4 regions of the Priestia sp. SB1 genome follow, and region 1 is predicted to be linked to each of the others. Evidence: riboswitches for the same ligand, from Rfam matches in the RefSeq annotation. Region 1 holds a riboswitch; each other region holds the start of a gene.
The links. A riboswitch is a leader RNA that binds a small molecule or an ion and turns the genes downstream of it on or off. The one in region 1 is predicted to bind cyclic di-GMP.
Positions count from the first base shown of each region.

Region 2: another riboswitch for cyclic di-GMP. It lies ahead of sinI (DNA-binding anti-repressor SinI); the one in region 1 lies ahead of sinI (DNA-binding anti-repressor SinI).
Region 3: another riboswitch for cyclic di-GMP. It lies ahead of WKH56_RS12795 (glycosyltransferase family 2 protein); the one in region 1 lies ahead of sinI (DNA-binding anti-repressor SinI).
Region 4: another riboswitch for cyclic di-GMP. It lies ahead of WKH56_RS06490 (intermediate filament family protein); the one in region 1 lies ahead of sinI (DNA-binding anti-repressor SinI).

Region 1 is NZ_JBBJSS010000014.1:56,766-58,970, reverse strand. It holds gene WKH56_RS32595 (hypothetical protein) at 478-600, shown strand; gene sinI (DNA-binding anti-repressor SinI) at 665-796, opposite strand; cyclic di-GMP riboswitch class I at 816-900, opposite strand.
Region 2 is NZ_JBBJSS010000025.1:3,425-5,629, forward strand. It holds gene WKH56_RS34700 (RNA polymerase sigma factor) at 25-561, shown strand; cyclic di-GMP riboswitch class I at 706-790, shown strand; gene sinI (DNA-binding anti-repressor SinI) at 810-932, shown strand; gene WKH56_RS34710 (anti-repressor SinI family protein) at 965-1,102, opposite strand; gene WKH56_RS34715 (AbrB/MazE/SpoVT family DNA-binding domain-containing protein) at 1,359-2,051, shown strand.
Region 3 is NZ_JBBJSS010000003.1:439,219-441,423, reverse strand. It holds gene WKH56_RS12795 (glycosyltransferase family 2 protein) at 1-1,174, opposite strand, end outside; cyclic di-GMP riboswitch class I at 1,198-1,283, opposite strand; gene WKH56_RS12790 (hypothetical protein) at 1,520-2,205, opposite strand, start outside.
Region 4 is NZ_JBBJSS010000002.1:222,605-224,809, reverse strand. It holds gene WKH56_RS06495 (IS200/IS605 family accessory protein TnpB-related protein) at 1-158, shown strand, start outside; gene WKH56_RS06490 (intermediate filament family protein) at 453-917, opposite strand; cyclic di-GMP riboswitch class II at 941-1,024, opposite strand; gene safA (SafA/ExsA family spore coat assembly protein) at 1,438-2,049, opposite strand.

The DNA.
Region 1 (2,205 bases):
ACACAAGATTTATATTATTTTCCAATTAAGCACCCCAGCTACTTAACTGTTGGTGCCGTTTGAAAAACCTCTGTAACTTAACAATTACTCTTATTATAGGTATAACTCGTTTTTAGCTTGCTTGCTATATAATTCATTTAAATTGCACTCAAGGTTCAAAGTCTTGTGATTCATTTGATATATGGAGATACATTCGTCTAATTTGGATTTTTTAAAGCCTTATTTATATAAATTGCCCATCCCTTACCCAAACTCTTAGCATAATAATTTAATAGATCCATTTTTTTAATCAATGCATTTTAAAAAATATAGGCACTTATGAACTGTTTGCTGTAAAATCTGATTTTAAGAAACTCCTTGTAATATTAAACTATTTTATACATATTAGTTATAGAAAAAAGTAACAGATTTATTCTGAGGGGGTTATACTACACAATATTTTAGTATATAATATGATACGTTAAGAGGAGGAATATCATGGATAATTATGAAAATTATGAAAAAGGACTTTCTGAAGAATGGATTCTGTTAGTTGAAATAGCTATGAGATCCACTGTGACTAAGGAAGAATTTAAAAGATTTCTCGAAAATAAATCCTAAACAAATACTGTAGCAATAAAAAACATTAGATACCTAAAAAGTTTTGGTCTAATGTTTTTTATTGCTACAGTATTTGTTTATTTGCTAAAAACTCCTTAATTTCTTTAATAGACAGTTCTAGCTCTTTGGCTTCTCGTATAAGCTTTACCCATTCTTCATCTAACTCTTGCTTTACAGATTGGTGCGAACTATTCATAAAAAATACCTCCGGTTTCCCAGGTAGCCCAGCTGTCGTAGTAAATTGACCTTAGACCTGTAGCTTTGCGTCCTAATCTTTCAACTAGTTTGCCTTTGTCTGAATATGTAAGTTTATAACTATTTTACTGTATAGTTAGTGTCGGATTTTGTCACAATAAGTCAATATAATCAATGTTTAGACATTTATTTCAAAAACCACCTACTTTAAAACAATTGTTTATCTATTAATTATAACATGATGCTTATTAAAACTTTTATGTTTTTCAAACAATTTCTAGACTATTTAAAGTATCTAAGAACAAAACTATTAAGGAAACTCACTTTAGCTAAAAGGAAAATTAGAAGAAAAATATTAATCGTATGTTTATTTGATTAAAATAAACAACGATTAATTTCTGTTAATTTCTGTCTAAAAAGAGTTGTTGAATTATTTGACTTGCATTGGTTGTGTTCAATTTTTTCAAAACTAGCGCATTTCTTTTTTTGTAATAATATTCATTTCCAGTATTAGATTTATATAGTTGAACATTGATTAGGTTTAACGGTTTGTAAACTTTACGTACGGAATAAGTAATAGGCATTATGATCCTCCATCTGATAACATATTATTGCATAATATTACATGATTTACCTCGATTATTTAATGGGTAAAATGGATCATTGTATTGTTTTTTGAAATCTAACAAAACAATACAAACCACATAAAATAGTCATAAAGTTTTATTTAAATCACGATAACATTCTTAAAAAGATGTTATAATGCCTATATTTTAGCGTAAAAAGAACATATCTCATTTTACTCATTTAACGCCCTAAAATACAATTAAATCGACTATTTAAAGAAATAGGTCTTTATGGACTTTTTCTTTGTACAAGAATCATGACAGTTCGTAGTTTATTTAAGTTTTAAGACAGATTATTTACTGAAATTAAGTCAATATTATCTGTTATTAAAACTGCTGAACAGATTACGCATTAGTTACCAGCTACAAAAGAACTGTTTCCAATCGCAAATAAACCAACTATACGTTATTGAAGAAGCCCTTGAATATGATATTAAAGACATTATTATAGCCTCTGGTAAAGAAAAATGTACAATTGAGAATTACTTTGTTATATACTGATAGTCGGAAATAACTTATTATCAAAAGGAAAGTTTGATATTTTAGAAAAACCAAATTAATTTTCTAACGTAGATGTTCCTATATTCTTCAAGAAAAGCCAAAAGGTTTGGTGCACACTTAAGTTCATCGATAATGAACCATTTGCTATGTTATTAGGTGACGGTATTGTCAAAGCAGAAAAGCCATGTCTTAGTCAGTTTACAAAGGCATTAAAATTTGAATTAATTCTGTTACAAAGATACTTATTAATTGCATTAATTTTCTCCATAAAGGTCCTCTCTAT
Region 2 (2,205 bases), on a different contig from region 1:
TTTAACTAGTTTGGATGATTACAATTGAAGGAATTTGAATACGAGGTAACTGTAAATAGCCTAGTAGAGCAATATCAAACACAACTTTTAAATATAGCCTCAGCATATGTAAAAGACAGTCATGCGGCCGAAGACATTGTGCAGCAGGTCTGGATTAAGTACTATCAACTTCTGAAGCTAGAAGGTAAAGATAGTAAAAAATCAGCGTATGCATGGTTATATCGTGTTACTGTTAATCAGAGTATTGATTTTTTGAGAAGGGTGAAGAACAAACGAGTCATATCCTCTAACAATATAGAGATGACTCAATACTCACAAAACATTGATACTATATTATTGGAACAACATGTAATAGAAAGATTGGAAAATGAGGAACTTCTTAAAAGGATAGATATTTTACCTGAAAAGTATCAGAATGTTATTGTTTATTTTTATTTTAAAGACTTACCTTACAATGAGGTTGCTACTGCTTTAAATATTAGTTTAGGTACAGTTAAGGCAAGGCTTCATCGAGCAAAATATTTATTAAGAAAGATGTATCCAGAAAAAGGTGATAATTAGCTAAATATTTATTTGTTTTTTTATAATGCTCTTTTTTATTAGATATCAACAGTGTATGTAGGTTGTAGAAAAAAATAAATGACGATACTTTTTTTGACAAAATCCGACAACCATTATATAGTAAAATACTTATAAATTTACATATTGAGATAAAGGCAAACTAGTTGAAAAGCTAGGACGCAAAGCTACAGGTCTAAGGTCTAAGGGCTATGGCAGCTGAGCCCCCTGAATATCTGGAGGTAATTCTTATGGACAGTAAAGGACAATTAGTAGTACAAGAACTAAATCAAGAGTGGATTGAACTTATAAGGGAAGCTAAGGAATTAGAATTGACTATTGAAGAAATTAGGAAATTCCTAGAGAGTAAATAGATACAATGACCATAAACAACATTAATCATTCATTAATGTTGTTTATGGTTATTTAATTCTTGAGATCTTCTATTTAAAAACTCTTTAAATTCCTCTTGAGTAATGTCTGAATTCATCGCTTCTTTGACTAAATCTAGCCATTCCTGGGGAAGGGTAGTTAAATTATTCACTGTAATATTCCTCCTCTACAACTTGTCCTATTATAAAGTAAATTACTTTTCAATATAACCCATAAAGTAAAAATTATTACTTTTAACCTATTATTTAATAATATATGATATTTTTGGAATAAATACAGTTATTTGGTTTATGGAAAACCAAAATTTTAATGACCTAGCTAAGCCAATAAAGACGTAAGCAATGAATAGTAAGCAGATTCAAGGTTGACCTTTATTTAAGGAAGTAAAACTGAAAGGATTTTTATTAGTGAAAAAGGACGAATCACTTACAGAATACTTAATAATTGATAATATGGGGAGGATAAAGATACCACCTCTGTTTTTAAAGAATGCTAATATCCATCCATCTTCTAAAATACAATTCTTCAACTATAAAACCTTTTTTGTTATGAGACAGGTTAAATTTTTACCGGTACGGTTGGAGAAAAAAGCAGCAAAAAATTTGACTAGATCTATCAACGAATTAGGCTGTATTGTAATTCCAAAGATGCTTCGCGAAATACATGATATAAATTTACACGAGGAAATAGAAGTGAAAGTCATTAATACGAGCATTGTTTTAAAGAAGAAAAAAGAGGAAAATAAACCTACAGGTCTAATAAGGGAACCTTTAGAACCTGAACTGAATAAGTTATCTTTACTTGAAATTAAAGAAGGGAGGGTAAAACTCCCTTCTTCTGTGCTCAAATCTCTCGATTTAGAAGAACATATACAATTACAGTTCTTCATCAAAGGGAATAATACTATTGTCGCAAAAAAACACAAGTATGAATTTCCTACAGAAGGAATTCTTTTGTTTACAGGGCAATCACGGGTAATAAAGAAAGATAAATACTTAAACATTCCTAAAAAGCTCAGAGATTATTTAAACATTTATAATGGCGATACCTTGGAAATTACAACATTAGGAGATCAATTAATTATAAAAAAAGCTCTTTAGAAAATTTAAACACGTCATTGTATAAGATATTCTTATTAAAATTAAAAAAGTAATTGCAGTTTAATTAGGTAACTGCAATTACTTATTCATGTTGTTATAGAATTATTTATCAGTCTTGGAAAAAGAACTCTCAGCATCTGTTTTACCGATACGT
Region 3 (2,205 bases), on a different contig from region 1:
AAATTTCCGGACTAATCAAAAGACCAGCCAGTATTACATCAATCGGCCTGTGCATCGGCGTTTTGACAGCGAGCATAATATTTAACACAGAAGCTAACGCAATTGGAATGATCCAAAGCCACGACCAGTAAAATTGATCGGTCGCAAGCGCAGCCGATAACAATACAATAAACAGCAGGCGAATGAGCAAATCACACAGCGTTTTGATCTGTGAACGCCACAGCTTTCCTTTATGCTTGGTTCTGACGTCCAAGTTTCCGTTTGTCAGTAAATCAACGGTTCCAGACTTCCATTTATTACGCTGTTCACGGTACGTATGATAGCTTCTCATCGAGTCCACAAAGCAGCGAGCGCCGGGACTGATTAACGTTTTCCAATTGGATTTTTGCAGCTGCCACGTCAGCAGCATATCTTCAACGTCGCTGTCATTTTGCCAAGGACCGTCAAGTTTATTTTCTTCCACTATATTTTGAAGCGCTTCAGGACGAAACAACGTAGCCTGACCGCCGAGTACATACGTGCTTCCGCCGTGATACTGAAGATCTAACAGCCAGCTTGCCATATCCTGCTTTTGCTGATGCGTCCACCACCGGGCTATCGGTCCGCCGTACTCGCCGCTTGCCAGCTTTTCCTCATAGTGCACATCATCTTTTGAGAGCGAGCTTTTCTTTTTAGGCATTCTCATCGTATATTTTGCCATCACGCCGCCGATGTTTCGCGACGTCATCAAATCTTCCCATAAATTAATGAGTGCTTTTGGAGCCAAACGGCTGTCTGCATCCATCCCTAAAATCGCTTTAATCGACTCTTTATACAGCTGCTGATATTTCGTCAGCGTCGTATTATATAAATCCAGCGTATCTCCATATATCTTTTTCCAAGCCGTATTTAACGCGCCGACTTTTCGTTGTTTATTGCCTTCAGTGACCAGTACTTTTACATTTAAATCAAATTCATCTCCGGCCAGCTCCGCTTTTTCTTTTGTGCGGTCCGTACAGTTATCTGCAATCACAAATACATCAAGCTCCACATTATTTGGAAGAAGCTGATCGCCTAATCCTGCCAAGCAGTCGCGAATTGATTTTTCTTCATTGTGCGCCGGAATGAATGCCACAATGCGCGGCCTCATGTACGAAGCTCCAATACTTCCAGTAACGACACGCTGATTGTTCATGTTTTCCTTTACCCCCTGATATATCAGGAAACCCAGCTATCCTAGTCCTAAGGACCTTAGACCTGAAGTTTTGCGTCCCAGCCTTTCGACTGGTTTGCCTTTAACTGAACAAGTTAAGTTCATCACTTTCGTTTTCTTTAAAGAACGAAATATCTAAAATGATACTATATAACGAATATCTTTTTTAGATTTTACCATAAAAATAGGTTGAATTACCCTAAAAAAGATTCGACAAATTTCGATAAGGGATAGATTAAAACATAGAAAACCTCTGTATTTTTATATCCTAGAAGAAAAAGAGGTTAATAAAAAAGCGAACTGCCTGGGCAGTTCGCTTTTTTTAGTTTAGAATCCTAATACCTCTTTCTTAGACTGAGGTGTTTCAACAAAGAAACTTGGAGAGTTGTTCCATTGTTTCGCTACTTGCTCTCCTTCGCTTGAGTCATTGTCTATGTAAAACTTAGAACCCTTATATATGAAGGTGCCACTATTTTTGTTGAACTGATATGTGCTAAATTCCCATCCGATAGGGCCTCCATTCCAGTAATTAATGAGCTGGATATTATTGTTTCCTATTGGCTTAGGTCGTGATGAAAAAGATAATTCTTGAGATGTTTCGCCTTCTTCAAAGAACGTTGCTTTGGTTAATTTACCATCTTTTAAATAATAGGCAGGGCCGCCTTCTGAGACACTAGCTTCTCTTGTTGAAAAGAATAAGAAGTTTGGTTGATGCTTCGATAAAGTGAGGGTAAAAATCATGTTTCTTGTTTTGTTATATTGATAGTCTTTCATTTTAACATCTTGCAGGTAAACAGATGATTCGTTCGTCGGTTGAATGCCTATTTGATAATCACCTTCAAATATTTCATCTCCTTCACTAATACCAGCCCATACATCATTTGGCCCTGCAATCCATCTTTTATCTTGTAAAGAAAGTACATACACATTATAATCCTGACCTTTTGTATCTCTAAGTAAAGTGCTATAACGGCTGTTAAGCCTTGTTTCTTCTAAAGAAATCTTTTTACCCG
Region 4 (2,205 bases), on a different contig from region 1:
ACTGGAAACAATGGTGGGCACTCAATAAAAAGTTCAATGTACGAACGGAATTGTTCTATGAACTGTTCAATGTAAATAAACCATTTCAGCACATTAATCTTACACACGAAGAATTAACAGAAAAAGAAAGTAAACATTTAAAGAAAGCTTTTGCATAAGCAATATACATAACTTGAACTTCTTGTACCAAATACTTACTAACGCTACCGGAGCAGATAGCGATTTTCTAAGGTTTGGGTGCATTGCAAGGATGTTCAAACGATTCCATACAAATGAAGGTTGGGGTACCCGCTACAAGCACTTGCTTACATAGAAAGAACTGTATGTGCGGTTGTCCCGAAGGGACACTTCTGTAATTTGTATGGTTAACCGACCCCGTTGAACGGGAAGGGTTCCTAAGTCTTTAAAGGTTTTAGGAATCCCCCACTTCAAGCTTGCTAAGTGGGGGTAGTTCAATTAGTTGCATTTACTAGTTCAGCTTGAATTTTAGCATCAATATTTCTCTTTGCTTCATTCAACTCCTGATCAGCTTTCCTAGTCAATTCATCTTTCTTTACCTTCGAAGCATTATTTGCTGTTGTCTCTAAATCAGATATTGTTTGAATGTAGTAACTATCCAATTCTTTCTCATTACGCTGAATTAATTGTTCTTTATGCTTTTTAACATCTTCACTAATCAATTTTACATTTCTACTTACATCGTTTGAAATTTGATCAATAATAGCTGTTTCTTTTTCATCAGTCTTTTGTTTAATTTCAGGGAACACAGCTGTATATAGCTTGTCTACACCTTTTGTAATTAATGCATTCCATTGGTCTCCATAAGCGGCATATGCTGTAGTACCCATTGAGCTAATTACAATTGTACCCGCTAAAACTAATCCAGCAGCTTTTTTACTTACTTTAATTTTTTTCACAATTATCTTCTCCCCACAATGTAAAAGAAAGCGGTCGGTTGCACTAATAGCTCCACAAGATCCAAGTGCCCACGTATAGACCTTGCTTCTTAACTCCCTCTTATGAGTTACTTTCACTCACTCTTTTTTCATTGAACCTATTTGTATAGATACCTCTTATTTTTGATAAAAGCATATGTTAGATATCCCATACCTAGCCACTTCATTAAATATGGATTTCTCTTACTTGCTTTTATCATTTAAGTTGCTCAAAAACAAGATTTCAAGGACATATATGTAATGGAAAATAGAAAATAAACCAATCTTTTATTTAAGACTACTGAACTCCCCACTTCAAGCTTACTAGTGGAAATAGTTAAAAAAACAAAATTACTTATCATTATGGATTTGCTATCTATTCTGAAGACCAGACAGAGGGATATGAATGCAGGTTCTTAAACAAATTAAAAAAACAGCAGTTTTTAGAATACTTAGTAGAAAAAAAGAAGCACTTATAAAAGTGCTTCTTTTTCTATGTTTCTTAGTTTTTAATAAACTGTTGAGTCCAATAAATACCATAACTTCCGCCTTTAGCATAACCTACACCAATTTGGTTGTAAGAGCTGTTAAGGATGTTTGCACGGTGACCTGGGCTTTCCATCCAAGCCTTAACAACTGCTTCCGGAGTTTGTTGTCCAGCTGCAATGTTTTCCCCAGCGCTAGTGTATTTAATTCTAAAGTTTTTCATCATATCAAATGGTGAACCGTATGTAGGAGAGTTGTGATCAAAGTAATTTTTGTCTCTCATATCTTCTGATTTAATGCGGGCTACTCTTTGAAGCTCCCAATTCATTGTAAGTGGTTTTAAACCTTGTTTTGCTCTTTCCTTATTTGTTAATGTAACTACTTGTTCTTCAAAAGATTGTGTAGCTGAATCAACTGTAGGGATGTTAAGTTTTTGACCAGGATAGATAGTGTTAGGGTTTTTAACCGAAGGATTACTCTTAATAACCTCAGAAGTTCCTACGTGATACTTTGAAGCAATTTTCCACATCGTGTCGCCCTTTTGGACCGTATATGTAGTAGCTGCTTGAGCAGTTAATGGTAGTGCTAGTGATGCCGCCAAACCTAATGCAATAATACCTTTTTTCAATTGTCTTACCTCCACACTTTTTTTCAACAGTGACCATTATGCAACAATTTAATAGCGGGGGGATAGAGGTAAATTTTTCATTCTAATGCTAACAATTTATAAAACTACCTTAAATTACATATTTATGATATTTTTATACGCAAATCCTTTAAAAAA